DNA from 2 places in the Kinneretia aquatilis genome. Region 2 is predicted to be linked to the other one. Evidence: riboswitches for the same ligand, from Rfam matches in the RefSeq annotation. Region 2 holds a riboswitch; the other holds the start of a gene.
The links. A riboswitch is a leader RNA that binds a small molecule or an ion and turns the genes downstream of it on or off. The one in region 2 is predicted to bind cobalamin.
Positions count from the first base shown of each region.

Region 1: another riboswitch for cobalamin. It lies ahead of C1O66_RS11350 (TonB-dependent receptor plug domain-containing protein); the one in region 2 lies ahead of C1O66_RS03210 (energy-coupling factor ABC transporter permease).

Region 1 is NZ_POSP01000003.1:1,885,423-1,899,661, reverse strand. Features, by position in the region: gene C1O66_RS11400 (cobyric acid synthase) at 1-1,061, opposite strand, end outside; gene C1O66_RS11395 (pyridoxal phosphate-dependent aminotransferase) at 1,058-2,125, opposite strand; gene cbiB (adenosylcobinamide-phosphate synthase CbiB) at 2,122-3,072, opposite strand; gene cobO (cob(I)yrinic acid a,c-diamide adenosyltransferase) at 3,162-3,731, opposite strand; gene bluB (5,6-dimethylbenzimidazole synthase) at 3,734-4,396, opposite strand; gene C1O66_RS11375 (cobyrinate a,c-diamide synthase) at 4,393-5,739, opposite strand; gene C1O66_RS11370 (ABC transporter ATP-binding protein) at 5,751-6,599, opposite strand; gene C1O66_RS11365 (FecCD family ABC transporter permease) at 6,596-7,648, opposite strand; gene C1O66_RS11360 (ABC transporter substrate-binding protein) at 7,645-8,541, opposite strand; gene cobU (bifunctional adenosylcobinamide kinase/adenosylcobinamide-phosphate guanylyltransferase) at 8,538-9,119, opposite strand; gene C1O66_RS11350 (TonB-dependent receptor plug domain-containing protein) at 9,143-11,095, opposite strand; cobalamin riboswitch at 11,198-11,469, opposite strand; gene C1O66_RS11345 (hypothetical protein) at 11,465-12,013, opposite strand; gene pth (aminoacyl-tRNA hydrolase) at 12,018-12,692, opposite strand; gene C1O66_RS11335 (50S ribosomal protein L25/general stress protein Ctc) at 12,849-13,472, opposite strand; gene C1O66_RS11330 (ribose-phosphate pyrophosphokinase) at 13,613-14,239, opposite strand, start outside.
Region 2 is NZ_POSP01000001.1:739,828-754,066, forward strand. Features, by position in the region: gene C1O66_RS03175 (TonB-dependent receptor) at 1-33, shown strand, start outside; gene C1O66_RS03180 (glycoside hydrolase family 35 protein) at 159-2,030, shown strand; gene C1O66_RS03185 (helix-turn-helix domain-containing protein) at 2,030-2,245, shown strand; gene C1O66_RS03190 (polysaccharide lyase 8 family protein) at 2,255-4,696, opposite strand; gene C1O66_RS03195 (BPSS1780 family membrane protein) at 4,841-5,689, opposite strand; gene C1O66_RS03200 (homoserine kinase) at 5,744-6,748, opposite strand; gene C1O66_RS03205 (hypothetical protein) at 6,842-7,216, opposite strand; cobalamin riboswitch at 7,343-7,599, shown strand; gene C1O66_RS03210 (energy-coupling factor ABC transporter permease) at 7,996-8,649, shown strand; gene cobM (precorrin-4 C(11)-methyltransferase) at 8,646-9,461, shown strand; gene C1O66_RS03220 (sirohydrochlorin chelatase) at 9,474-10,493, shown strand; gene C1O66_RS03225 (precorrin-8X methylmutase) at 10,490-11,206, shown strand; gene C1O66_RS03230 (cobalt-precorrin-5B (C(1))-methyltransferase) at 11,203-12,318, shown strand; gene cbiE (precorrin-6y C5,15-methyltransferase (decarboxylating) subunit CbiE) at 12,339-13,703, shown strand; gene cobI (precorrin-2 C(20)-methyltransferase) at 13,700-14,239, shown strand, end outside.

The sequences.
Region 1 (14,239 bases), on a different contig from region 2:
TCCAGGCCTTGCGCGCGCAGCCAGGCCAGATCGGCCGCCACCGCTTTGGAGCCGGGCAGGATGATCCAGTCCGCGCCCTCGAGCTCGGCCGGACTTCGCGCCCAGTTCAGGCGCACGCCGGGCAGGCTGCGCAGGGGCTGGAACTCATCGAGATTGGACAGGCGCGGGTAGGCGATGACGGCGATTCGAAGACGCCGAGCACTTGTCGAAGCTGTGAAGCCGTTCGCCGGGCCGCTCCCAAGAACGGCGCAGCCCCCTTGGGGGGCCGACTGCGTACTCGCAGGCGAGGGGCTCTCGTCAAAGACCCCGTCTTCCTCGGGCAGGCCGTGGCCGCGCCACATGGGCAGCACCGCCATCGTGGGCACGCCGGTCAGCGCCTGCAACTGCTCCGGCCCCGGGGCCAACAGGCGGGCATCGCCGCGGAAACGGTTCAGCACAAAGCCGCGGATCAGCGCGCGCTCCTCCGCGGGCAGCAGCTGGTGGGTGCCGAAGAGGTGGGCAAAGGCGCCGCCGCGGTCGATGTCGGTCACCAGCAGGCAGGCGGCATTGACCTCCAGCGCGGTGCGCATGTTCACGTAGTCGCTGCTGTGCAGATTGATCTCGGCCGGCGAGCCCGCGCCCTCGATCACGACCACGTCGTTCTCGGCCATCAGTTCATGCAGGGGCGGCCGGGCGCGCAGCCAGAGCTGCTCGCTGCGCTCGCGCCAGGGCCACTCGGTCAGCACCGGGTCCACCGCGCCGAGCACGATGACCTGAGATTTCGTGTCCGCCTCGGGCTTGAGCAGCACCGGGTTCATGCGCACCTCGGGCGTGCGCCGCGCGGCCAGTGCCTGGAAGTACTGGGCGCTGCCGATCTCGCCCAGCCGGCCGTTCAGGCCGGGCACCACTCGGGCGTTGTTGCTCATGTTCTGGGCCTTGAACGGCGCGACCTTGAGGCCTTGCCGGGCGTAGTAGCGGCACAGGGCGGTGGCCAGCCAGCTCTTGCCCGCGCCGCTGGTGGTACCCAGCACCATCACCGCCTTGGCGGTCTTTCTTGCTTGTTCTTCTTTTTGGGGCGTCATTGCGGGAGGTCCTTGATCGCTTGGTACAGGGCGGCCTGGGCGCTGGGCGGCTGGGTCGAGACGCGCAGCCAGCCCGGCAGGCCGAAGCTGCGGGCATCGCGCAGCTTGATGCCGCGCTGGCGCAGCGCGCTCAGCAGGCTGTCGCTGTCCTGTGTGGGCCGGGTCAGCCAGAAATTGCCGCAGCTCGCCTCACTTTGCTGCCAGCCCAGCTCGGCCAGCAGCGCACGCTGATCCTGCTGCCATTCGCGCAGCTGGGCCCTGACCTGGCTCAGATAGCGCTCAGTTTCCGGCTTGCACCATGCCTGCAGCAGGGCGCAGCCCTCGCTGGCCAGCACCCAGCTGGGCGCCAGCTGCAGGGCGAGCTCATGAAGCGGGCAGGCCGCCGGAGCGATCAGGTAGGCGGCGCGCACGCCGGTCATCCCAAGGGCCTTGTTGGGGCAGATCAGGCGCCAGGCTCGCTCGGCCAGATCGGCGGGCAGGGCGCAGGCGCCGTCCAGGCGCAAGGGCTCGTAGGCTTGGTCCACGGCCAGGATGGAATCGCTGTCTTGCAAGGCCAGGTCCAGCACCATCCACTCGTCGAGGCTGAAGCTTGCGCCCGTCGGGTTGCAGGGGTCGCAGACCCAGACCAGGGCCGGCGCAGCGCAGGGCAAGCCGTCTTCTTGCCGGCCCAGGCCCTGAACCAAATCCTGGCTCGCTGCATAACGGTGCACCTGCAGACCCAGGGCCAGAGCGGCGGCCTCGTAGTCGGCAAAGCCGGGGCTGGGCAGCCAGACATGGCGCAGGCCGGCGCGCAGGGCCGCCAGGCTCAGGCGCCGGATCGCTTCGGCCCCGCCCGAGGCCGGCAGCACGCGCTCGCCCTCTTCCAGGCCGTGCGCCGCAGCCAGGCGCTGGCGCAGGGCGCGGTACTGCGGATCGGGGTAGCGGCTGCGGTCGGCGTCCAGCACCGCCTGCCAGAGCGTCGGCGGCGGGCCCAGGGGGCTGGCATTGCTGGAGAAATCATGGCGCGGTGTGGGACCGCTGTCGGCGCCACCATGCTCGGGGATGAAAGGGAGCGCGGCGCTCATGACAAGCCGCCACGCAGCCAGGCCGCGCCAAGTGCCAGCAGGCCTGCGTTGAGGAGGAGGCTCCAGCGCGCTAGGCCCAGGGCCGGCGCCAAATCACCGAGCTGCGGCGCGCGCCCTGCTTCATTGAGGCGGTAGACCCCGGGCTTGCCCAGGCTCAGACCCAGGCGCAGGGCCAGGGCCGCCATGGGCCAGCCGCTGTTGGGCGAGGGCGTGCGGCGCGCCTGACTGAACAGCGTCAGCCAAAGCGTGGGTCGGCCGAGCAGCAGGCCCAGGGCGGTCAGGCGCGCGGGAATCCAGGACAGGGCATCGTCGGCGCGTGCCGCCCATTTGCCCGACCATTCGCGTCGGTCGCGGTAGCCCCACATGGCATCGGCCGTGTTGGCAAAGCGGTAGAGCGCTGCGCCGGGCAGGCCGGCAATCATGGCCCAGAACAGGGGTGCCACCACCGAGTCATTGAGGTTCTCGGCCAGGGTTTCCAGCGCGGCCTCGCGCACCTCGGCCTCGCTCAAGTGCGTGGTGTCGCGGCTGACCAGTCGCGCCAGCCGAGCCCGCCCGACCGGCAGCGATTCGGCCAGAGCCATCTCGACGGCCGCCACCTCTTCGCGCAACATGCGCCACGCCAGCAAGGGCTTGAGCAAGAGCCCTAGCAGGGCCGCACACAGCAACAGGCGCGGCCCACCCAGCCAGGCCTGTGTCTGCAGGATCAGCTGCGTTTCCAGCAGCATGGCCAGGCCGATGCAGAGCCCGGCGCCCAAGCACCAGGCCAAGGCGCCGCCGACAAACGCCAGGCCAGCCTGCTGCCGCGCCAGCGCTTCCGTGAACAGGCCCAGATACTTGCCCATGGCCACCACCGGATGCGCCCACAGCGGCGGCTCGCCGCAGAGGCGATCGATCGCCAGGGCGAAGGCAAACGCCAGCGGCAGCAGCCAGGCCATGCTTATGCTCATCTCGTCCTTCTCGTTTGACGCCCCGCTTGCAAGCGGGGCGTTCTTCGGCAGGCGTCGGTCCAGCCGCAGGGCTGGCCCTCGGTCCTGCCTCAGTCTTCTATGCCGCGCTGCGCTGGCACACCTGCCTTGAAGTGGTGCTTGATCAGCGTCATCTCGGTCACGGTGTCGGCCAGTGCTATCAGCTCGTCCGGCGCGTTACGTCCGGTCAGCACCACATGGACATGGGCCGGCCGTTCGCGCAGGGCTTGCAGCACCGGCTCGAGCGGCAGCCAGCCGTAGCGCAGCGGGTACATGATCTCGTCCAGCACCACCAGAAAATGCTCGCCGGCTGCGATGGTGGCGGCGGCGCGCGCCCAGCCATCGCGGGCCAGCTGGGCGCTGTGCTCCAGGTCCTTGCTCTTCCAGCTGAAGCCATCGCCCAGGCCTTCGATGGGCACACCGAGCTGTTCGAACATGCGGTGCTCGCCGAAGCGGGCGCTGGGCACTTTCATGAACTGGTAGATCTTGACCGCCTTGCCGCGGCCATGGGCGCGCAGGGCCAGGCCGAAGGCGGCCGTGCTCTTGCCCTTGCCGTCGCCGGTGTGGACCAGGATCAGGCCGCGGCGCTCGGCCGTGGGGATGATGCGTTCGCGGTCGACGGGGGGCTTTTCGATTTCCATGGTCAGCTCAATTCCAGAGAGGGTTCGTCCATCAGCATCTCGGCCAGTGGGCGGGCATCGCGCCAGCCCTGCTGCTCGAGCATGGGGCGTTCGTAAAAACGGGCCACCGGGCCCAGGCAGAGCAGGCCCAGGGGCATGGCGCCCTGCGGCAGCTGCAGCAGCGCGGCCAGGGCCTCTGGCTCGAACATCGAGACCCAGCCCAGGCCCAGGTTCTCGGCGCGCGCGGCCAACCAGAGGTTTTGCACCGCGCAGGCGGCCGAGCACAGCGCCATCTCGCGCGGCATGCTGCGGCGGCCAAACACCGTGCCGTCCTCGGGCGCGAGGCTCACCAGCAGCAGCTCGGCGCAGTCGCCAAGGCCCTCGACCTTGAGGCGCAGAAACTCCGCCGCGCGGGCGTCCAGCGCGGCGGCCGTGCGCTGGCGCTCGGCCTCCACCAGGGCCTGGATCTGCCTGCGCAGCGCGGGCTGGCGGATGCGCATGAAGCGCCAGGGCTGCATCAGGCCCACCGAAGGCGCTTGATGCGCGGCGTTCAGCATGCGCTGCAGCTGCGCATCGTCCACCTGTCCGCCGGGGGCAAAGTGGCGGATGTCGCGGCGCAGGGCGATGTTGGCGTAGACGGTGTCACGCTCCGCCGCGCTGAACTGGTGCTGGGCGCAGCGGATCACGGGCAAGCACCCGCCGAGAAGAAACGAGCCACGGCCGCCGGGTTGGAGGCGAAGTAGTGGTGCACATAGCTGGCCCGCAGCGAGCCCTGGAGGTAGAGCGCCTCAGCCGCGCGGCTGCCGGTCTTGGCATTGGGGTTGCTGGCGATGGCGGCAGGGGCCAGCGGCGTCTCCATCGTCGAGTGATGAAAGCTGTGGCCGCGCAGCGGGCCTTCGGGCCAGTCCAGCGCTTGCAGGCCGAGCGCGGCCAGGCGTTTCTGCATGCGCGCCTGGCCGGGTATCAGGCCGGCCATGGGGTGGACCTGGCCCTCGGCATCGGCCAGGCTGTCGAGCAGGCAGAGCATGCCGCCACATTCGGCCAGCAGAGGCTTGGCTTGTGCCAGGTGCTCGCGCAGCGATGCGAAAAAGCTGGGGTGGGCGGCCAGGGCCGGCGCATGCAGCTCGGGGTAGCCGCCGGGCAGCCAGAGCGCATCGCAGTCGGGCAAGACCTGACCCTGCAGCGGCGAGAAGGGGATCACCTCGGCGCCGAGCGCGCGCAGGCAATCGAGATTGGCTGGGTAGATGAAGGAGAAGCAGGCGTCCTGGGCCACGGCGATGCGCCGGCCGGCCAGGGCCTGCGGCGGCACCTCGCTCGCGGGCCAGAGGGGTTCTTGCAGATCGAAGCGCACCCGCGGCCATTCGAACTCGGGCCTCAGCGCCTCGCCCCAGGCATCGGCCCAGGCGTCCAGCTGGCTGTCCAGCTCGGGCAGCTCCATGGCCTGAACCAGGCCCAGGTGGCGCTCGGGCAGGCTCAGCTCAGGCTTGCGCAGCAGGGCGGCGGCCAGGGGCAGATCGGCCGGCAGGCCTTGGGCCACCATCTGGCCATGGCCGGGGCTGCCCACGCGGTTGGCCACCACGCCGCAGAGCTGGATGTCGCTGCGGTAGCGCTGCAAGCCGGTGGCCAGGGCGGCAAAGGTCTGGGCCATGGCCGAGGCATCGATCACGGCCAGCACCGGCAGGCCGAATGCGGCCGCCAGATCGGCGCTGCTCGGGTCGCCATCGAACAAGCCCATCACGCCCTCGACCAGGATCAGCTCCGCTTCAGCGGCAGCCTGGGCCAGCAGGGCACGGCAATGCGCCAGGCCGCCCATGAACAGGTCCAGCTGATACACCGGGTGGCCGCTGGCGCGCTCCAGCACCATGGGGTCGAGGTAGTCCGGCCCGGTCTTGAACACGCGCACGCGCTGGCCCTGGCGGCGGTGCCAGCGGGCGATGGCCGCGGTGACACTGGTCTTGCCCGAGCCCGAGGAGGGCGCGCTGATCAGCACGGCGGGGCAGAGGGTGGTGGTGTCGGTGTTCAGCGGCATGGCGAGTGAATTCAATCGGCTTTTTGTTTGAGAGGCACGACATTGCTGAAGGCGGCCGGGCTGGCTGCGGGCGCTATCAGCGGCGCCGTGGGCAAGGCCAGCCACTGGCCCTGCACCTCGAGCAGATGCAGGCGCTCGTCAAACACCTGCTGCAGGGCGCGGTGGCTGTCTGCCTCGCCGGGGCTGCCGTGGCAGAGCACGCGGCCGGCTTGCATGATGACCAGTCCGTCGGCCTGCAAGGCCATGTTCAGCTCATGCAGCACGCTGACCACGGCCACGCCGGCCCGGGCCAGGCCGCGCACCAGCTGCAGCCAGTCGGCCTGGTGGGGCGGGTCCAGATGGGCCAGGGGTTCGTCCATCAGCAGCACCTGGGCCTGCACGGCCAGGGCGCGGGCCAGCAGCACGCGCTGGCGCTCGCCGCCCGAGAGCTGGCCCAGCGGGCGCTGGCGCCAGTCCCAGCACTGGGTCTGCAGCATGGCCTGCTGCACGGCGGCCTGGTCGGCGCTGCTCGGCGGCGCCAGCCAGGCGCGATGGGGCAGGCGGCCCAGCATCACCACATCTTGCGCGCTTAGCTCGTCGCCACTGCTTTCGTTCTGGCCCAGCCAGGCCAGCTCGCGGGCGCGTGCCTTGCGCGGCCACTCGGTCAGGGGGCGGCCGAGCAGCTCGATGCTGCCCAGTCTGGGGATCAGCCCGGCCAGGGCGCGCAGCAGGGTCGATTTGCCGGCGCCATTCGGGCCGACGATGGCCGTCCATTGCCCGGCCGGCAGCTCCAGCGAGAGCCGGTGCAGCACCGGCTGGCCTTGCAAGCTGGCGCTGAGGTCTTTGCAGCTCAGCGCTGTTGCGTGGGTCGTGCTCGTCATGCGCGGCCTCCGTATTTGCGCTTGTGCATCAGGCGCAGCAGATAGCCGCCGCCCAGGATGGCGGTGATCACGCCCACCGGCAGCTCTTGCGGCGCCATCAGCCAGCGCGCGAGGATGTCGGCCGCCAGCAGCAGCAGGCCGCCGGCGCAAGCCGAGAGCAGCAGCAGCTGGCGGTGCGAGCCGTGGCAGAGGTTGCGCACCAGATGCGGGGCCACCAGGCCGACGAAGGCAATCATGCCGGTCTGGGCCACGGCGGTGCCGGTGGCCAGGGCGAAGGCGCCAATCAGCAGCACCCGCACCAGGCCCAGGCGCACGCCCAGCGATTCGGCGGTGGCCTCGCCCAGGGTCAGGGCATCCAGGGCTTCGCTGGCGCCGAGCGCCACGGCCAGGCTGAGCAGCAGCACACAGCCCATCAGCACAATGCTGGGCCAGCCGAGAAAACTGGTCGTGCCCAGCACAAAGGCCTGCATGGTGCGCAGGATGTCGGGGTCGGCCAGGGTGACCAGATCGGTGACGGCGCCCAGCACCACACCGACCACCACGCCGGCCAGCAGCAGGCGCAGCGTCTGCTCGACGCCGCGCGCCATGGCCAGGGTTAGGCTGACGCCCATCAGCGTGCCCAGAAAGGCCACGCCGGTCAGGCCCAGGCGTTCCAGCCACTGCATGCCGGCCGGCGTGGTGCCCAGCAGCGAAAGGCTCAGCGCCACGCCCAGCCGTGCGCCGGCGGCGCTGCCCAGCAGATAGGGGTCGGCCAGGGGGTTGCGGAACAGGCCTTGGGTGATGGCGCCAGCCAGGCCCAGCAGGGCGCCAGCCAACCAGGCACCGGCCGAGCGGGGCAGGCGGATATCCCAGAGGATCTGCGCCTGCATGGCATCCTCACCGCGCCAGTCCAGGGTCAAGCCGGTGCTGCCCACGGCCACGCCCACAGCCAGGGCCAGGACGCTGGCCAGCAGCAGGCCGGCCAGCAGGGGCCAGGCCCGCCAGGACGTCGGCGCGGCCGGGAGCGACGCGGCTGGCGGCGACACGGGCGTGGTGGACGGGGCGCTCATGGCTTGCTGCCGTATTGCTCGCGCAGGCATTGCGCCATGATCTGCGCTGCCTCGCCCATGCGTGGGCCGGGGCGGGCCAGCACATCGCTTTGCTTGGCGTCGAAGACGCAGACGCGCTGGTCTCGGATCGCGGGAATGCGCGACCAGCCGGGGCGGTCCGCCAGGCCATCGGCATTGCGCTTGCCGATCATGATCAGCTGCGGTGCCGCGCGCACCACATACTCGGGGCTGATCTTGGGAAAGGGGCCCATCTCGGGCGTGATGATGTTCTTCACGCCCAGGCGGGCCATGGTCTCGCCCATGAAGGACACGGGGCCGGCGGCATAGGGCGAGCGGTCGACTTCGTAGTAGACCAGGGCGCCGCGTGCCTGCGGCGGGATGCTCTGCGCGGCGGCGCCGACCAGGGCCTCGATGCGGCGCCAGACGGCCTGGGCATCGCGCACCTGCAGCAGGGTGCCGATCTTGTCGAGCACGCGCTGAACGTCGGCATAGGACTTGGCCTCCAGCGTCACCACGGTCAGGCCCAGGCTGCGCAGCCGGTCGGTCACGCGAGACGACGGCGCCAGCAGCACCACATCGGGCCGCAGCGACACGATGGTCTCGACCTGGGTGTCATCCAGGCCGCCGAGCTTGGGCAGCTTGCCCACCGACTCGGGGTGGTTGGAGTAGCGGTCCACGCCCACCAGGCGATCGCAGGCTCCCAGGGCGCAGATGGTCTCGGTCAGCGAGGGCAGCAGGGTGACGATGCGCTGCGGCGGGCGGCTCCACTGGGTGGTGTGGCCGAGGTCGTCCTTGATCTCGACCTTGGCAGGCGCTTGAGCTTGCGCAAGCGCCGGGCCGAGTGTCAGCGCGAGCAGCGAGGCCGCGAGTAGGGATGCGAAGCGAAGCTTCATGGCAGATCGGTCTCCACATGCACCGGCCGGGTCCAGGCCTGGCCGGCCACCATCAGGGTCAGGTCTTGACAGCGGCTGGCCACCGCCTGGTTGAGCCGGCCCAGTTCATCGACAAAGTCGCGCACCTCGCGCCCCAGCGGCGAGATGCCCCAGCCCACCTCGTTGGACACGAAGAGCACGGGTGAGGCCAGCTCGGGCAGCGCGGCCAGCAGCGCGCTGCGCTCGGCCTCCCAGCTCGCGCGGTCCGGCCGGCCGCCCATGGGCATCAGCCAGTTGGTCAGCCACAGGGTCAGGCAGTCCACCAGCAGCAGCCGGCCCGGCGCGCTCTGGGCGCGCAGGGCGCGGGTGAGCGACAGCGGCACCTCCACGGTGGCAAAGCCGGCCGGCCGGTCGGCCTGGTGGCGGGCAATTCGCTGGCGCATCTCCTCGTCCCAGGCCTGGGCCGTGGCCAGCACACAGACCTCATGCGCCGGCGAGGCCTTCAGCCAGCGCAGGGCCAGGCGCTCGGCATGGCGGCTCTTGCCGCTGCGCTGGCCGCCGACGATGAGCTGGTGCCTCTGAAGCTGATCAGCCGCCATGGTCGCTTTTGCCTGCGTCAGATTTACAGCGAGGCGGGGCTGTAGCGCAGGCCGACGAAGACCGTGCGCGGTGCCTGGGCATAGCCGCCTGCTGTCTGGTAGCTGCGGTTGAAGGCATTGTCCAGATTCAGCTGCAGGCGCAGCTCGCGCGTCAGGCTGTACTGGGCGTCGAGGTTGAGCAGGGCATAGCCCGCCAGTGGCTTGCTGTTGGCCGCGTCGTCATAGCGTTGGCCCGAGCTCTGCACGGCCGCACCCAGCTTCCAGTTCGCCACCGTGGTGTCGGCACGCAAGGTGCCGTACACGCGCGCACGCCGGGCCAGCAGCTTGTCGTTGCTCATGTTCTTGGGGGCCTGCAGGTCCAGGGTGCTGGAGAGGCGGATGCCGGCGATCTCGGTGCTGCCTTGCAGGCTCAGACCTTGCAAGCGGGCCGAGGCGACGTTTTGATAGCAGCCACGCTTGTTGACGCAGCTGCCTGGCGCTCCGTAGATGATCAGGTCGCGGATGCGGTTGCGGTAGGCCGTGAGCGAAAATTCGCTGTGCTCGGTGTTGTACTTCAGGCCGAACTCGAGGTTGCGGCCGCGCTCGGGGTCCAGCGGCTTGATGCCGGGCTTGCTCAGATCGGGGCTGTATTCGCTGGCGCGCTGAAACAGGGTCGGTGCACGGAAGGCCGTGCCGACGGAGCTGACCAGGCGCAGGCCCGAAGCGAGCACATAGCCGGCCGCGACCGTGCCGGTGTTGACGCCGCCGAACTGGCTGTCATCGTCATGGCGGCCGTGTACTTGCAGGCTCAGCGCATCCTGGTTCCATAGCCAGCCCAGGGCCAACCCATGCTGGCGGCGCTTGTCGATCTTGTTGTCGCTCAGCAGGTTCGGGTTCTCCAGGCGGTCCTCGCGGCGCTCCAGGATGAAGTTGAGTTGCTGGCCTTTGGCGATCTGGTAGCTGCCATTGAGGCTGATATTGCGCAGCTGGGTTTCGGTCAGGTAGACCGAGGGTTGGGTCTCGTACTTCTCGGTCGATTCAGCCAGGCTCAGCTGGGTCTGCAGCGCCGGCAACCATTGCGCACTCCAGCTCAGCTGGGCCACGCGGGTGTCCTGGATGCTGTGGTCGTCATTGTCTGGCGAACTTTTCGATCCATCGTATTGGGCATCGGAGTGGCTGCTCAGAGCGAGGGCCTCAAGCCGGTGGGCCGTGTTCAGCTGCAGGCCGATGCGGCCCTTGAGGTTGTGGTTCTTCCAGCCATCACGGTCGGCGATGTAGCTGAAGCTGCTGGGCGAGTCGATGGTGCTGTTGAAGCCGTCACTGCGCTCGGCCGCGGCGCTGAGGGCGAAGTCCAGCAGGCCCGCGCTGCCGGTGAGGCCGGCGTCGAGCTTGCGAGTGCCCAGATTGCCCAGACCGGCGCCCAGCTCGGCCTGCAGGCGCGGGCCGCCCTTGCGGGTGAAGATCTGCACCACGCCGCCGACTGCGTCGGAGCCGTAGATGGCGCTGGCTGGGCCTTTGAGCACTTCCACGCGTTCGATTTGCGACAGCGGGATGCCTTGCCAGGCCGTGCCGCCGCTGGCTTGCGAATCGACACGCACGCCGTCCACCAGAACCACCGTGTGGCGGGTGTCAGCGCCACGCAGGAAGAGCGATGTCGTGGTGCCGGGGCCGCCGTTGCGGACCATCTCCACGCAGCCGCTGTTGCGCAGCAGATCGGCCAAGCTGCCAAAGGCTTGGCGTTCGATGTCGGCGCGGGTCAGCACGGTCAGGTCGGTCAGGACCTCGCTCAAGCGAATGGGCGAGCGGGTGGCGGTGACCACCACCGAATCGAGCTTGTTGGGGCCAGGGCCTTGTGCCTGGGCTTGGCCCTGGATGGCCATGGCAAGCAGGGCCAAGGCGAAGGGCAAGGCTTGGGCGCGAACAGCAAAGGACGAAGGTGCGGCGGGCAGGAACGCGCGCGCCTGAGTGCGGGCCAAGGGCCGGACGGAAGAGGTCATGAGCAAAAGAAACAGCAAGCAGAACTGCCAGGCACCAGCTCACCCGCTGAGCGCCTGTGGAACGATGTGCTGCAGCACCCGCCCGTAGAAGGGCAGGGGACGCGGCGCACCACGTTGTTGGCCGGTATCCGGGCTGGTGAACCTCAGCAGCTGTGTCCTTCCCAAAACCCGGGGGTTTCAGTGGACCGAGGACAGCGCTTGAAGCGCGCTGGCGGCTGTCGCGATGAGGCGTGCGGCCAGGGCTCCGTTCACTTACCGTTGCGGGGACAGCTCAGGTTGGGCTTGCTTGCGAGCGTGGCAGCGCGCCTTCCTGATTCCCGTTTAACTGTGCAAGACGCAATGCTTGCACGAGCACCAACGGGCTGGATTCTAGCTTGCGGCCGAGGCGGCCCGGCCGGGCTTGGCGCCGATGGATGCGGGCGCAGGCGGCGCTTTTGCCTTCGTGTCTGCCGGTGTCAGGGGCTTCAAGGGTTTGGGCGCCTTGGGTGCTTTGGGCGGTTTGGGATGAGCGGCTTGCGCGGGTTGGGTCTGCGCAGGCGCCGAGGCAGGCAGGCCGCGGCCATGGATGGCCACCGAGCCGGGCGCCCGACGCAGCGCTTCCGATTCGTCTTTCAGGCGACGAGCTTCCATCTCGCGGGCGCGATGCGCATCGTCTCTGGCCAGGGCTTGGGCGGCGCGCCGGTCGGCGTCGCTCGGTTGGTCAAAGGCGATGGTCTTGGGCGCTTGCGCGCTGCCTTCGGGGCAGGGCGAGTCGCGCAGATCGCGGCCCTGTGGTCCGCAGCGGTAGACCTGGGCGCTGCGCGTCTCCGTTTGGGCTTGTGCGGCAGGGGGTAGACCCAGCAGGGGCACGGCCAACACCGCAGCCCAGGCCGCGCCATTCAAAACCAGGACGGGGCGGGGCAGGGTGCGGTGGTGCATGGGCTCAGCTTTCGGTGGGGGCGGCTGGGGTGGTGGGCTGACCGGGGCTGCCTTCGGGCTTGGCGGCCAGGGCTGCCGGCTTGGGCGGTTTGGGCCGCGGCGGCTTGGCGTGGATCTTGGCCAGGGCCTTGTCCATCTGGCCCGCCAGCATCAGCTCGACGGTGGCCAGGGATTTGTCGATGCAATCCTGCACCGCCTCGCGCTCCGACAGGGGCGGCTTGCGCAGCACATAGGCGGCCACTTCACCCTTGTGGCCGGGGTGGCCGATGCCCAGGCGCAGGCGCCAGAAATTGGCCGAGCCGAGCTGGGCCTGCATGTCCTTCAAGCCGTTGTGGCCTCCGTTGCCGCCGCCTTGCTTGAACTTCATCTCACCAGGCAGGAGGTCCAGCTCGTCATGGATGGCCAGGATCTCCTCCGGCGCAATCTTGAAGAAGCGCGCCAGCGCCGCCACCGATTTGCCCGAGAGGTTCATGTACGTCATGGGCTGCAGCAGCCAGATCGGCCCTTCGCAGCCGGGCGCGTTGTTGATTCGCGCGCACAGGCCGTAATAGTTGCGTTCGGCCTGCAGCGTGGCACCCAGCTTGCGCGCCAGCTGATCCACCCACCAGAAACCGGCGTTGTGGCGCGTGTCTTCATATTCCGCCCCGGGGTTGCCGAGGCCAACAAACAGTCGAATCATGGGCGGAGATTATCGGTGGGCAGGGTGGCCGAGAGAAAGGGGCGAACGGGGCGGGGCTTGCAGATGGGGCGGGCGCCGTGCGCCGCCGAGCGGGCAAGAAAAAGGCCCTGCAGTGCAGGGCCTTTTCGTGAGGCATGAAGCCGTGGGGAAGAAGGATTACTTCTTGCCCTTCTTCTTGCCCTTGCCGTCGTCGGCGGGAGCGGCAGCAGCCACCACCACTTCGACCACAGGCTCCACCGGGGTGGCGACCACGGGGTTCGGCTTGCCGTGGGTCACAACCTTGATGCCAGCGGGGATCTTCAGGTCGTTCACGTGCACCGAGTGACCCTTGGTCAGGCCGCTCAGGTCCACTTCGATGAAAGCGGGCAGTTGCTGGGCCAGGCAGGTGATTTGCAGCTCGGTGATCACGTGGTTGACCGTGCAGCTGTCGGTCTTCACGGCCGGCGAGTTTTCTTCGCCGATGAAGTGCAGCGGCACCTTCTTGGTGATCTTGGTGGTGCCGTCCACGCGCTGGAAGTCAGCGTGCAGGACTTGCGGCTTGTAGGGGTGCAGCTGGAAGTCGCGCAGCAGAACTTGCGTGACCACGCCGTTCAGTTCCATCTCGAGGATGGTGCTGTGGAAGGCTTCCTTCTTCAGGGCATGGAACAGGGCGTTGTGGTCCAGTTCGATGTTGGCGGGTTCGCCAGCGCCGAAAACGATGCCAGGAACGCGACCAGCAATGCGCAGGCGGCGGCTCGCTCCGGTCCCCTGCAGCTTGCGATCAAAAGCGGTGAATTTCATAGTGACTCCAAATGGCTGAACACCGCATGCGGTGTCCATGGTGTTGAGCGCCCGCGACCAGGCTGCTCAGTGAAATGCAGTCCGTACGGCGACTGCATGTGATTCGGGCGCCGCAGCTTGCACCGCGTCGCCCGAAGAACTTAGAAGTTGTTGTTCTGCTCGCTGAACAGCGAGGTGACCGACTCACCGTCCGAAATGCGGCGGATGGTTTCGGCGAACAGGAAGGCGACCGACAGCTGGCGGATCTTGCCGCAGGCCTTGGCTGCATCGTTCAGCGGGATGGTGTTGCTGATGACGACTTCGTCCAGGTGCGACTTGGAAATGCGCTCGATGGCGGGGCCCGACAGAATCGGGTGGGTGCAATACGCGAACACGCTCTTGGCGCCGCGGTCCTTCAACACTTCAGCGGCCTTTACCAGGGTGCCGGCGGTGTCGATCATGTCGTCCATGATCACGCAGTTGCGGCCGTCGATTTCGCCGATGACGTGCATCACTTCCGAGACATTGGCAGCCGGACGGCGCTTGTCGATGATGGCCAGATCGCAGCCCAGCTGCTTGGCCAGGGCGCGTGCACGCACCACACCGCCAACGTCGGGGCTGACCACGACCAGATTGCTGTAGTTGCGGGCCTTCAGGTCCGACAGCAGCACCGGCGAGGCGTAGATGTTGTCGACCGGGATGTCGAAGAAACCTTGGATCTGGTCGGCGTGCAGGTCCATGGTCAGGACGCGCTCGACACCGACGGTTTCCAGCAGATTGGCCACGAC
Region 2 (14,239 bases):
CAGTTCTACGTCGGTTTGCGCCTGAAGTATTGATGATGGGTGCGGGCGCTGCCGCCGGTGCATCAGGCCGGCGGTGGCGCCTTTTTTGTCTTTGCTTGTTCCTTCTCTTTTTCCGGCGCTCGATCGTGTGAGGTTTCGATCGGCGCCGCGCTCATGCCATGCAGTCCCCCAGCGCATTTCCTACTTCTCCCCCTTCGACCTTTGCCGTGTGCGGCGATGACTTCGTGCTGAACGGCCAGCCGGTGCAGCTGCTGTCCGGCGCGCTGCATTACTTCCGCGTGCTGCCCGAGCAGTGGGAAGACCGCCTGCTCAAGCTCAAGGCCCTGGGCCTGAACACGGTGGAGACCTACGTGGCCTGGAACCTGCACGAGCCGCGGCCGGGCGAGTTCTGCTTCGAGGGCGGGCTGGACCTGGTGGCTTTTGTGCAGCTGGCCCAGCGCCTGGGCCTGTGGGTGATCGTGCGGCCCGGGCCTTACATCTGCGCGGAGTGGGAGTTCGGCGGCCTGCCGGCCTGGCTGCTGGCGGACAGTGACATGGCCTTGCGCTGCAGCTACCCGCCCTATCTGGCGGCGGTGGACCGTTTCTTTGCTGCGCTGCTGCCGCTTCTCACGCCGCTGCAGATCACCGAAGGCGGCCCCATCCTCGCCATGCAGGTGGAGAACGAGTACGGCAGCTACGGCAGCGACACCGATTACCTGGCCTGGACCGAGGCCAGCCTGCGCCGCCACGGCGTGCGCGTGCTGCTTTTCACCTCGGACGGCCCGACCGACCACATGCTGACCCACGGCACGCTGCCGCATCTGCTCAAGACCGGCAACTTTGGCTCGCGCGTGCCCTCGGAGCTGGCCAAGCTGCGCGAGCACCAGCCGCGCGGCCCGCTGATGTGCATGGAGTTCTGGAACGGCTGGTTCGACCACTGGGGCGAGCCTCACCACACCCGCGACGGCGAGGACGCCGCCCGCTGCCTGGGCCAGATCCTGGAGGCGGGCGCTTCGGTCAACATCTTCATGGTGCACGGTGGCACCAGCTTCGGCTTCATGAACGGGGCCAACACCGATCTCAAGACCGGGGCCTACCAGCCCACGGTCAACAGCTACGACTACGACGCGCCCCTGGCCGAGGACGGCAGCGTGACGCCCAAATTCATCGCCATGAAGGCAGTGATCCTGGCCCATCTGCGCGCGCAAGCGCAGGCCCGCGGCCTGCCGCCGCCCGATTTGCCACCGCTGCCGCCCGAGGCGCCGCGCTTTGATCGGCAAGGCCTGGCCCTGGTGCCGTGCCAGCCCTGGTTCGAGGCCTTGCAAGGCCTGGCGCCGACCCGCATCGATGTTTGCCCGCGCAGCATGGAGCAGCTGGGGCAGGACTACGGCTTCACGCTCTACCGCTGCCGGGTGCGCCACCCGAAAGGCCCGGTGACGCTGTCGGTGCAGGCCGTGCATGACCGCGCCCAGGTCTTTGTGGACGGCCGGCCGGTGGGCCTGCTGGAGCGCGACGGGCCCTTGAGCCTGGCGCTGGATTGGCCCGGCGGCGAGGCCACGCTGGAGCTGCTGGTGGAGAACCAGGGCCGGGTCAACTACGGCCCGCAGCTGCAGGACCGCAAGGGCCTGCTGGGCTGGGTGCGCCTGGGTATCAATGTGCTGCAGCGCTGGGAGCACTTCGCCTTGCCCCTGGCCGAGCTGCCGGCGGGCGCCACGCAGGCGCGCAGGGCCGGCTCGGTGCAGAGCGGCCTGCCGCAGTTCTTCAGCGCCGACTTTGAGGTGGACGAGCCGGGTGACTGCTTTGTGCGCCTGAACGGCGGCCACAAGGGCCAGGTCTGGATCAATGGCTTCAACCTCGGCCGCCACTGGGTGCGCGGCCCGCAGCTGGCGCTCTATCTGCCCTGGCCGCTGCTGCGCCCAGGCCGCAACTCGCTGACCGTGCTGGAGCTGCAGCCCGAGGCCGGCCAGGCCTTGAGCGCCGACTTCTGCGCCCGCCTGCCGCAAGCCGACGAGGTGGTGGACATGGCGCCGACGCTGGCGGAGCTGTGGTGATGGACGAATTGTTCGTCACGCCCGCACGCGGCCGACCCAGCCTGCCCCTGCCTGAGGCCGTGATGCGCTTCTACGTGCAGCAGGTGGCGGCGGGCATGAGCGTCACCCAGGCCTGCCGGCATGGGCGCTTTTCCGACACGACCTTTTACCGCTGGCGCCAGATCCTGGCGCAGACGGGTTCGGCCCAAGAGCTGAACCCGCCTGCGGCGGGCTGAGGGCGCGGATCAGCGCTGCAGCCGGAAGCGGACCTCGAAAGAGCGCCCGGCTGCCTGCGCCACATTGACCTGCAGTTGCACCGTGGGCGCCAGACGCAGCACGGTGATGCCGGGGCTGTTGGCCAGCACGGCGCTGGCGGCGCGCTGGATCTCCACGGTGATGCTGCCGGTGTTGACCTGGGTGGGGTCGGCCACGCTCAGGGCCAGCTCGTCGGCGCTCTCGCGCATCAGCACCGAGGCCTTGGCGCTGCTGCTCAGCAAGGGTTTGCCGTCGAGGTTCAGCGTTTTGCTGCCATTGGTCAGGAAGTTGGCGCCGACCAGGCCGAGGCTGCTGTCTTGCACGGCCAGCATGTCGGTGCTGCGCGCCAGGATCTTGAGCGCGGGCTGGGCCGCGAAGGCGGCGGTCTGCGTGGCGCTGCGGCCGGGCAGGATGACATAGCTGTAGCTGGCGGCCGTGGGTTTGAGGCCGTGCGGGATGGCCAGGCTCAGGTAATGGGCGTTGACCGTGTCGTCCAGCTCCTGGGACTTGATGGCCTTCCAGCTGCCGCTGCGCTGCTCGCGCAGGGCTTGCACGGTGGGCCGGTCGGGGAAGACATAGCCGATGTCTGCGCCCGGCTGGCTGCCGGCCAGATGAGCCCAGGCGGTGTTGCTGAGGCTGGCGCTCCAGCCCGGCATGCTGGGTTGTGCCTGGCCGCCCACGGTCAGGGTGTTGCTGCCGCTGGTGTTGAGCTTGCGGTTCTCGACCACAGTCTCCACGGCCAGGCTGTTGCCGCTGCTGATGGCCCCACCCAGGGCGATGATCTTGTCGCCGAACAGGAACCAGGCCTTCTTGCCCTTGAGCGAGCTACCGGTCACGTTGAGCGCACCGAAGTCCAGCGTGGCGATGGCGTAGCGGCCTTCGAGCTGGGCGCCGCCGACCCAGTTGCTGGTGTTCTTGATCAGGGCCCAGTTCTTGAGGGCGGCGCTGCTGCGGTCGGTGGTGGTGCCGGGCAGGCGCAGCAGGTCGACCGTGGCCCAATAGTCGCCATCGAAGGCCTGCTGGTCGGCGTTGTGCAGGCTGCTCATGCCCATACCGGTCCACCAGGGGCGCAGGTTCTCGCCATTGCCCGATTCGTAGGCGCTGATGCGGTTGGAGAACAGGCTTAAATCGAAGCTGAAATCGGCATGGCGCAGCACGGCGCGGTCCATGGCGGCGAAGACCTGGGCGCCGGGCCGCTCGGGCGCGGGGCTGAGGCTGGTGTTGGCCTGCAGGCCTTGCAGCAGGCTGATTTCATGCAGGCTGAACTTGGCGCAGGCGCTGTCGGGCGCCAGGGTTTGGCCTGTGAAGCAAGTCGGGCCGAGGTAGCGGTTGCGCTGCAGCCAGCCCTTGACCATTTCCTTGAGCGGCTGCGCCTGGGCCGCAGGCGCGCCCTCGGCCAGGCGCAGCAGCGACCCCATCAGGCTGCGGCCGGCGGAGTGGTTGCTGGAACTGCGCCGGGCGATGGCACGGCCACGCACCGAATCGGTCATGGCACCATCGCGCACCAGGGGGCGGAAGGCCCGCTCGCTCCAGTCGTAGACATTGTTGAGCTGCGGGTCGTTGGGGGCCCAGAGGCTGCCCTGCAAGAGCAGCAGCAGGCGCGAGAGGCTGTCCAGCATCACCAGGCCGTAGCTGCCGGTGTAGGCCACGTAGCTGTGCTGAATGAAGGAGCCGTCGGCGTAGAAGCCATCACCCTGGGTGACGTAGTGCAGGGTCTGGCTGATCGCATCGCGGGCGTGGCGCAAGCGCTCGTCCGAGCCACCGAGCGCGCCACGCACGCCGACGATCAAGGCCTTGTCCAGGCGGTTGGCCCCGGTTTCCTCGAGGCTGGGCTGGTTGCCGCGGCGGGTGGCGTCGGGCACGTAGAAATCAATCGTGGCGAGGTAGCGGCTGCGCTCCTCGGCGCTGAGTGCGCCATGCATCAAGGTCAGGATGCTGCTCAAGGCCTGCGGCGCGCCGATCTCCCAATCCCACCAGTTGCCGTAGCGGCTGAGGCCCGGGCGGTATCGATTGGCGTGCATCCAGGCCAGGCCTTCGATCACGTCGCTGGCCAGCGTGGGGTGGCCGAACAGGCGCGAGCCCGGCGTGGCCTGGGCGCGCGCCATCAGCAGGAGGCGCGCGTAGTGGCTGGTCAGCACCGAGGCATCGCTGCTGCTTTGCAGATCGGGCCACAGGCCCGGCGTGCTGCTGGAGAGGTTGATGGCCTGCCAGTGCAGCTCGGCCTTGTCGGCCAGCTCGGCCAGGGCGGCCTGGCGCTCGGGCAGGGTGCTGGGGCTGCCGGTCAGCTGCTGCAGCCAGCGGCTGCGCAGCTGGGCGTAGTCGCTCTCGGTCTGGGCTTGGGCGGTCTGCAGGGCCAGGCTGCCGGCCAGGGCCAGCAGGGTGGGGCGCCAGAGCCGGGCGCGTTGCATGGGCACCATCTTCTTCATCATCATGTCGACGTCTCCTCGGTGTGGGCCGGCCATGGGGTGGCTGGCGTGTTATTTGAGGTGAACGTTAACATTTTGTGCGGCTGGTGGAGCTAGGGTTGTCGCCAGGAGGGGCGGTGCCAAGACGCTCAGCCCTGGGCGGGGCCGTGTTCACTCGCCTTGGGCGGCGGGCAACTCCTTGGGCGCACCGAACATGAAGCAGTCGATGAAGGTGAAGTAGAGCGAGGTGTAGAACACCGTCGTCAGCATCAGGCCCACCGGCATGGCCACCAGGGGCAGGTACTGGCCGAGGCCGAGCGCGCCGAGCAGCAGGCTGCAGATGGCCGAGGCGCCCATCAGCAGGCCGCCCCAGAGCAGGGCGTTGTAGGCGAAGGCCGTCTTGTTGCGCCAGACGCCCAGGGTGCTGGAGAACAGGGCTTGCATCAGGCCCTGGCCGCCCCAGTGGATCAGGGCCGGCGCATGCCAGAAGGGGATGGACAGCAGGCCGGCCAGGCCCAGGCGTGTGACTGCGCCCCAGAACAGGCGTGGGTCGGCCAGCAAGGCCTCGACCTCGGCCTTGGGCGCATCCTTGCCGAGCAGGGTTTGCAACTGCTCCATCGCACCGCCGTCCACCCACTCGGCCAGCAGGCTGATGCCCACGGTGGCCAGGGCGTAGATGGCGCCCAGCAGCAGCTGGTTGTTGCGCCGCTGCTGGGTCAGCTTGAGCGGCGCCAGGAACACGGCGGCGGTCGGCGTCTTCTCTTGCAGCACCAGATGGGTGGCAAGCATGAAGCCCAGGGAGAGCAGGGGCACGGCCATCAGCAGCGCGACCATGCCCACACCCGGCAGGAGCAGCAGCACAAAGGCCAGGAACACAAAGGTGGCGAACAGGCTGGCCAGGGCCAGGGGGCGGCGCTGGAAGACCTTGAAGCCATGGCGTATCCAGAGCAGGCCGTTGCGTGCCGGCACGGTCTGCAGGTGCAGCATCATGGCGGGGGTGGGGCGGCTGGCGTCACTCATTCCGTGGACTTCTCAAAAACTCGATGGGGGCGTGGTGGGGCGCGTGTGGGCGCTTCACGTGGATGGGAGGGCATGCCAGGCGCGCGCGATGCGCTCGCGCAGCACGCGCTCGAAATGGCTGGGGTCATGCGGCTTGAGCAGGCTGGCCTGGCGCGGCAGGTGCACATCCCAGAGCCGCGAGATCCAGAAGCGCAGCGCTGCCGCGCGCAGCAGGGCGGGCAGCAGGCGATGCTCGGTGCCGCTGAGCGGCCGCACGGATTCGTACGCGGTCACAAAGGCCTGGGCGCGTGCTTCGTCGAGGCGGCCGCTGGCCAGGTCGATGCACCAGTCGTTCAGGCACACGGCCAGATCGAAGAGCCAGGTGTCGACACCGGCGAAATAGAAATCGAAGAAGCCGCTCAGGCGCTCGCGCCCCTGCAGGGGCTGCACGCCCTCGGGCTGCGGCGGCAGCAGCTCGAACATCACGTTGTCGCGGAACAGGTCGGCGTGGATGGGCCCGCGCGGCAGCTCGGCAAAGCTCTGCGAGGCGGCCAGCTGCTGCTGGTAGGCCAGCTCTTCGCGCAGCAGCGCCGCTTGCTCGGGCGCCAGATGGGGCAGCAGCACGGGCACGGTGTCGGTCCACCAGGCCAGGCCGCGCAGATTGGGTTGGTGCAGGGGGAAGTCCTGGCCGGCCAGATGCATGCGAGCCAGGGCGGCGCCGACCTGCTCGCAGTGGAAGAGATCGGGCGCCAGCTGGTGGCCGCCGCGCAGCTTGTTGACCAGGGCGGCCGGCTTGCCCTGGATCTCGAACAGGATCTCGCCCCGCGCGTCGGCCTGCGGGTCGGGCACGGCCAGGCCGCGCGCGGCCAGGTGCTTCATGAACTGCAGGTAGAAGGGCAGCTGCTCGAAGCTCAGTCGCTCGAACAGGGTCAGCACGAACTCACCGCGTTCGGTGGTCAGGAAGTAGTTGGTGTTCTCGATGCCGGCGCCAATGCCGCGCAGCTCCAGCACCTGGCCCAGGTCCAGGCGGTTGATCAGGGCTTGCGCCTGCTCCAGTGTCACTTCGGTAAATACGGCCATGTCAGCACTGCTTGATCGCTTGCTACAGCGTGGGAATCGAGGCGGGCGCGGCGGCGGCTTGAGGGGTGAGGCTCAGGCGGCCGGGCCTCGCACTCAGAAGTTGAAAACGTTCCAGACGCGCTTGCCGGCGGCGCCGCGCGTGGAGCCCGGGCCGGCCGACAGGTCGCGGCTGCCATCGCCCATGATGATTTCGTAGCTCGGTAGCTTGCTGTTCTTGGACTGGACCGTGACCTTCTGGGTCTGGCCGCGCACCCGGGTCTCTTCGATGCGGGTGCTGTCGTCCTCGATCACGGTGACGGTCACGCGCGCATCGGCCACGCCATCGGCAGCTGCGGCCGCAGGGGCTTCAGGCGCTGGGGCGGGCTTGGCTGGCGCCGGATCGGCGGCCTGGGCCGAGGCGCAAAGCAGGGCGCTCAGCAGAGCCAGGGCGGCCGGCAATGATCGAAACCAAAGTGTCGAGGAGTTCATGCTTGCATTCTAGGGCCGGGGGCTCGGGCCCTGCGGCTGCAAGGGCGCTGCGCTGCGGGCCTTGTTGCGGCGGCTCCTGCCTAACCCGCAGTTCGCACAGCGCTTGTTGGCCCCTGGGGTTTTGCGCTAGGATGGCGCCCTGTTGGTGCTCGTGGGACTCCCAAAAGTCCTGCAGTTAAACGGGAATCAGTAGATGCAAGCCGTCCCTTCGGACCTTGCCTGACTGAGCTGCCCCCGCAACGGTGCGTGAACGAAGCGGCCTGGCCTTGCGCCAAGCCGGCCTCAGGGTTCATCTCAAGCCACTGGATGTTGTTGTCTGCATCTGGGAAGGCGATGGACTCGATTTCACCAGCCCGGATACCGGCCAACGAAGCGGTGCGCCGCAGCCCTTGGGCTGCCGCACCATGTGGCGAAAACCTGCGGGGAAGCGGGCGATCGCGCTGTTTCGGTGTCTCTACCCATGGATTCCTCTCCCTCCTAGGCCCTGATCGGGTCTGAGTTTCGGGTTCTCGCTCGTCGGGCCGTTGTGCCGTTGTGCCCTTGTGCTGATTCGCTTGCGCGTTTGCGCCGCAGCGACCGGCTGAGGCTGCTGCATGGCCGATTGCGGCAGGCGCCGCACCGTTGACCCCGCGTCTCATCCCCCCCCGAGAACTGTTTTCCCGCTGACGCGTGTGCCCGGCTCTGGCCGAGGCCTGCGCGTGGCCTGTCCCTGCGCGACCCGCTCTCGGCTGCGCTGTGTTCCACCGCCCCTTCATTCCACTCCCATCGGAGCTGCCACCATGCACATCGAACCCGGGCTGATCGCCCCCGCCAAACTGACCCTGGCCGCCGCCGTGGCCGCGCCGCTGGTGCTGGCGCATCTGCCGCCGCTGTTCAAGCAGCCGGCGCTCTTGCTGCGCACCTTGCTGGCGGCGCTGTTCTTCTCGCTCTTCATGCAGGCCTTTCACATGAAGGCGGGCCCGTCGGAGCTGCATTTCCTCGGCGCCATGCCGCTCTACCTGAGCTTTGGCTTTGTGCCCACGCTTTTGGGCCTGCCCCTGGGCCTGCTGCTGCAAGGCCTGGTGTTCGAGCCGCAGGATCTCGTGCATCTGGCGGTGAATTCGTTGTCGCTGATGCTGCCGCTGATGGCGGTGCACCACGGCCTGGCCCGGCGCCTGGTCCACGGCGAGCGGCCGGTCACGGTCAAGACTTTGCTGCAGCTGGACAGCGCCTACTACGGCGGCGTGATTGCCATGGTGGGTTTCTGGCTGGCCATGGGCCAGGGCGAGACCAGCCTGGCCGAGTGGGCGCGCTTTGCCGTGGCCTACGCACCGGTCGTGCTGCTGGAGCCCCTGGTGACCCTGGGCACGCTGTGGCTGCTGCGTGCCGATGGCCCGCTGCGCCGCCTGCCGCTGGCGGCCCAGTGCTTTGCACCGCAGCCGGGCCGGGCATGAGCGAGGCGCGAGCCGAGCCCGGCACGGTCTGGTTTGTCGGCGCCGGCCCGGGTGACCCGGACCTGATCACGGTCAAGGGCCGGGGCTTGATCGAGCGCGCCGGCGCCATCCTGTTTGCTGGCTCCCTGGTCGACGAGGCAGCCACGCGCTGGGCACCGCCGGGCTGCGAGATTGCCGATTCCAAGGGCATGACGCTGGACCAGATGTCGGCCTGGCTGATCGAGCGTGCCGCGCGCCATGAGACGGTGCTGCGCCTGCAGACCGGCGACCCGGCGCTCTACGGCGCGCTGATGGAGCTGGTGCAACCGCTCGATGCGGCGGGCGTGCCGCTGCGCGTGGTGCCGGGCGTGTCTTCGGCCATGGCCTCGGCCGCGGCGGCGGTGGAGACCTTCACCCTGCCGGAGCTGACGCAGACGGTGATCTTCACCCGCGTGGCCGGGCGCACGCCCATGCCGGCGGGCGAGGAGCTTGCGGCCCTGGCCGCGCACCGCTGCACCTTGTGCATCTTTCTGTCCATCACCTTGCTGGGCCAGCTCACGGCCGAGCTGCGCGCGGCCGGCTGGGCCGAAGACGCGCCCATGCTGGTGGTGCACAAGGCCTCCTGGCCGGGCGAAGAGCAGATCCTGCGCGCCACCCTGGCCGATGTGAAGCAGCGCTGCCGCGAGGCCGGCATCGTCAGCCAGTCCATGGTCATCGCCAGCCCGACCCTGGGCTCGCGCCACTGGCCCGAGCTGGCCAAGTCCAAGCTCTACGACCCCAGCTTCACCCACCGCTTCCGCCGTGCCAGCGTGCCGGCCCAGCCCGAACTCTGAGGCGCAACTTTCATGTCAATCACTCCCAACGAAACCCTTCTGCTGGTGGGCCACGGCTCGCGCGAAGCCGGCGCCAACGACGAGATCGAGGCCTTTGCCGAGCAATGGCGCCAGCGTCAGCCGGGCTGGCGCATCGAGGTCTGCTTCATCGAGTTTGCGCCGGTGATGCTGCACGGCGGCCTGCGCCGCGCCGCCGCCGGTGCGCAGCGCGTGCTGGTGCTGCCGCTGATCCTCAATGCCGCGGGGCATGTGAAGATGGACATCCCGCAGGCCATCGACAGCGCGCGCCTGGACTGCCCCGGCACGCAGTTCCTCTATGCCCCGCACCTGAGCGCCTGCGACCCCATCCTCGCCCTGCTCAAGCGCCGCCTGCGCCAGGCCATGATGAGCCTGGACATGCCCGACCCGCGTAACACCGGTGTGGTGCTGCTGGGCCGCGGCGCCTCGGACCGTCAGGCCAATGGCGATGTGGCCAAGATGGCGCGCTGGCTGCTGGAGGAGGGCGACCATGAGCTGGTCGATGTGGCCTTCACCGGCATCACCCACCCGCGCCTGGAACGGGTGGTGCAACGCCATAGCCAGCAGCTGATGACGCAGATCGTCGTCCTGCCTTACTACCTGTTCAGTGGCACCCTGATCAGCCGCATCCAGCGCCAGGTCGAGCATCTGCGCCTGCAGTACCCGCAGCTGCGCTTTGCCCTGGCCGATTACTTCGGGGCGGAGCGCGAGATCTTCGAGCTGCTGGAGCAGCGCGCCGCCGATCTGCGCGCCGGCGCCCCGGCCGCCCTGATGCCTTGCGACGGCTGCAAGTTCCGCGAGATCGCCGTCAGCCTGGGGCATGGCGGCCATCACCATGGGCCGGAGCCGCATGTGCACGATCACGACCATGGGCATGACCATTCGCATGCGCATGACCAAGCGCATTCGCACGACCACACACATGAGCACAGTCGCGCGCACGGTCACGAGCACCACCACCCTCACCACCATCACCCCCACGACGCCCATGCCCACGGGCATGCCCCGGCATGAGTATCCACCAGGCCCAGGGCAACACCGTCACCGAGCAGCTGACCGCGGCCGGCCGGGCCATCGAGCATGACTCTTTCGCGGTGATTGACCGCGAGGTCGGCCCGCACGGCTACGACGCGCTGCAGTGGCCGGTGGTGCGCCGCATGATCCACGCCAATGCCGATTTCGATTTCAACGGCCTGACGGACTTTCACCCGCAGGCGGTCGAGGCCGGCTTGGCCGCCATCCTGGCCACGGGCGGGCGCGCGCCCAGCCGCGTGGTCGCCGATGTGGAGATGATCTGCGTCGGCCTCTCGCGCCCGCGCCTGGCGCATTTCGGCATGGGCACGCATCAGTTCATCAGCGATGCCGATGTCATTCGGGACGCTGGCGAACAAGGCACGACCCGCGCCGTGCAGGCCATGCGCAAGGCCCAGACCCTGGGCCTGCTGGACGGGGCCATCGTCGGCATCGGCAATGCGCCCACGGCCCTGATCGAGCTGGTGCGCCTGATCCGCGAGCAGGGCGTGCGCCCGGCTCTGGTGGTGGGCATGCCGGTCGGTTTTGTCTCGGCGGCCGAGAGCAAGGACTTGATGGCCGAGCTGGACGAGGTGCCCTGGATCGTCATCCGCGGCCGCAAGGGCGGCTCCACCCTGGTGGTGGCGGCCATCCACGCCCTGCTGGGCCTGGCCGAGGCGCGCGAGCTGCAGCACAAGGGATCGGCTCAGCCATGATGGACAAGACCGTCAAGCGCGGCACCCGCACCGGCTTCACCACCGGCGCCTGCTCGGCCGCGGCCGCGCGGGCGGCGGTGCTGGGCCTGGTGCATGGCGCCGTGCCCGAGACGGTGGAATGCCTTTTGCCCAATGGCCAGCGGGTGCAGTTCGCCGTGCAGGACGGTCGCTGCGAAGGCGAAGGCCTGGCCCGTGTCGCTCATGCCATGGTCATCAAGGATGCCGGCGACGACCCCGACTGCACCGACAAAGCCCATCTGACCGCCGATGTGCGCCTGCGTCCCGAGCTGCAGGGTCAGGTCTTGCTGGCCGGCGGCTTCGGCGTCGGCACGGTCACCATGCCGGGCCTGGGCCTGGCGGTGGGCGGCCCGGCCATCAACCCGGTGCCGCGCCGCAATATCGAGGACAACGTGCGCGAGATCGGCCAGAGCCTGCTCGACGAGCTGGGCCTGGAGGTCTGCATCTCGGTGCCGCAAGGCCTGGAGATGGCCAAGAAAACACTCAACACGCGACTGGGCATCCTCGGCGGCATCTCCATCCTGGGCACCACCGGCATCGTCAAGCCTTACTCGACGGCGGCCTACCGGGCCAGCGTGGTGCAGGGTGTGCAAGTGGCTGGCACCACGGGGGCCGGCATGGTGGCCCTGACCACCGGCGGGCGAACCGAGAAGTTCGTCATGGCCGAGTTCCCGGAGCTTCCCCAGGCCTGCTTTGTGCAGATGGGCGACTTCCTGCGCTATGCGCTGGACGCGGCGGTCAAGGCCCGTCTGGCCCATGTGGTGATCGGCGGCATGGTGGGCAAGCTGACCAAGATCGCCCAGGGCGAAACCATCACCCACGCCGGCCGCGCCGAGGTGGACACCGGCCTGCTGGCCGAGCTCTGCGCCGGCATCGGCGTGCCGGCCGAGGTCTGCGAGGACATCCGAAACGCCGAAACCGCCCGTTATGCCAGCGAGCGCGTCGAGGCCCTGGGCCTGGTGCTGGAGTTCCACCAGGCCCTGGCCGAGCGCGTGGTGCAGACCCTGATGGGACGCTACCCGGGCAAGTTCCGCCTGACCGTGCTGGTCTGCGATTTCGAGGGCCGCAAGCTGGCCGAGGCGGCCAGCGATTGAAGAACACCCAGATGACAGACATGACGATTTCCGAAACCCACACCCATGTGCCGCGCCTGCCGCTGGGCGAGGACACCCGCTACGAAGGCCAGCGCTTCAGCGGCCGGCGCTGCCAGGTGATCGGCGTGCTGGACGATGGCGCGGCCAGTCTCAGTGCGGCCGCCCTGGCCCAGCTGCGCGCGGCCGACTGCGTGATCGGCGCGGCCCGCACCCTGGCTTTGTTCGAGGCCGAGATCGCGCCCGGCGCGCGCCGGCATGAGATCGGCAGCGCCCTGTCCCAGGTGCCGCTCTGGGTCCGCGAGGCCCAGGCCCAGGGCCAGCGCTGCGTGGTGCTGGCCACCGGCGACCCGCTGTGCTTTGGCATCGCCAGCTATCTGGCGGCACGCCTGTGCATCGACGCGCTGGAGGTGCTGCCGAACTTGAGCACCATCCAGCTGGCCTGCGCCCGCCTGGGCCTGCCCTGGCAGGACTTGAAGTTCTGCTCGGTGCACAGCCGCGATGCCGGCGAGTGGCAGCCGGGCGCCGATGCCTCGCATGGGCTCTACGCCTTGCTGCAGACCCTGCGCCAGCAGGAGCGGGTGGCCGTGCTGACCAGCCCTGAGAACAGCGCCGACCGCATCGCCCGCATGCTGCTGGCCGAGGGGCTGGGCGAGGCCTTTCAGATCGCCGTGGCCGAATCCCTGTGCCAGCCGGGCGAGCGGGTGCGGGCCGAGCTCAGCGTGGCCGAGGTGGCCGAGCTGCGCTTTGCGCCCCTGCATGTGATGCTGTTGCTGCGCCTGCAGCCGCGGCCGCGGCCGGTGCTCTTCGGCCTGGCCGATGAGATTTTTGAGCAACGCCAGCCGGAGAAGGGCCTCTTGACCAAACGCGAGGTTCGCGCGGTGTCGCTGGCGCGCCTGCAGCTGCGTGCCAACAGCATCGTCTGGGACATCGGCGCCGGCTCCGGCTCGGTGGGCCTGGAGGCGGCGCGGCTCTGCCCCGAGGGCCATGTCTACGCCATCGAGAAGAACAGCGAGGACGCCGCCATCATCGAGCGCAATCGCCGCAGCCTGGGCCTGAGTAACCACAGCAGCCAACAGGGCCGCGCGCCCGAGGGCCTGGAGGCATGGCCCGCGCCGGATGCGGTGTTCATCGGCGGCTCGGGCGGTGAGCTGGTCGAGCTGATCGAGCGCGTGTTCTCCCGGCTCAAGCCCCAGGGCTGGCTGGTGATGAACTTCGTGACCCTGGAGAACCTGGCCACGGCGGTGGCTGCGCTGAAAGCCGTGGGCGCGAGCTGGGATGTGCTGCAGCTGCAGGCCTCGCGCAGCAAGCCCATCCTGCACATGCACCGGCTGGCGGCCGAGAACCCGGTCTGGGTGGTCTGCGCGCAGCGCGGGACTGCGACATGAGTGAGAAGCTCGTGCAAGCCAAAGGGACGCTGTACGGCGTCTCGCTGGGCCCCGGCGACCCCGGGCTCATCACCCGCCGCGGCTGGGCCTTGCTGGAGCGGCGTGATGCCGTCTGGACCTATCCGGTGCGCAGCCTGCGCAAGGACAGCTATGCCCTGGACATCGCCCTGCGCGCCGGCCTGCAGCCGCCCGCGCAGCACCAGTCCCTGCTGTTTCCGATGACACATGACGCGGAGAAGCTGGCCCGCCACTGGCGCAAGGCGGCCGAGACGGTGCGGGCCCTGCTGGACGGCGGGCAGGACGTGCTCTTCCTGGTCGAGGGCGATGCCTCCACCTACGCGAGCTTTGGCTACCTGGCCCGGGTGCTGCGCGAGCTGGAGCCCGAGGCCCGCATCGAGATCGTCGCCGGGGTCAATTCCTTCAACGCCGCCTGCGCCCAGTTGCAGATGCCGCTGTCCGAGCAGGACGACACCATCGCCATCGTGCCGGCGGCCTACGGCATCGCCGCGGTCGAACGTATGTTGGAGGACTTCGAC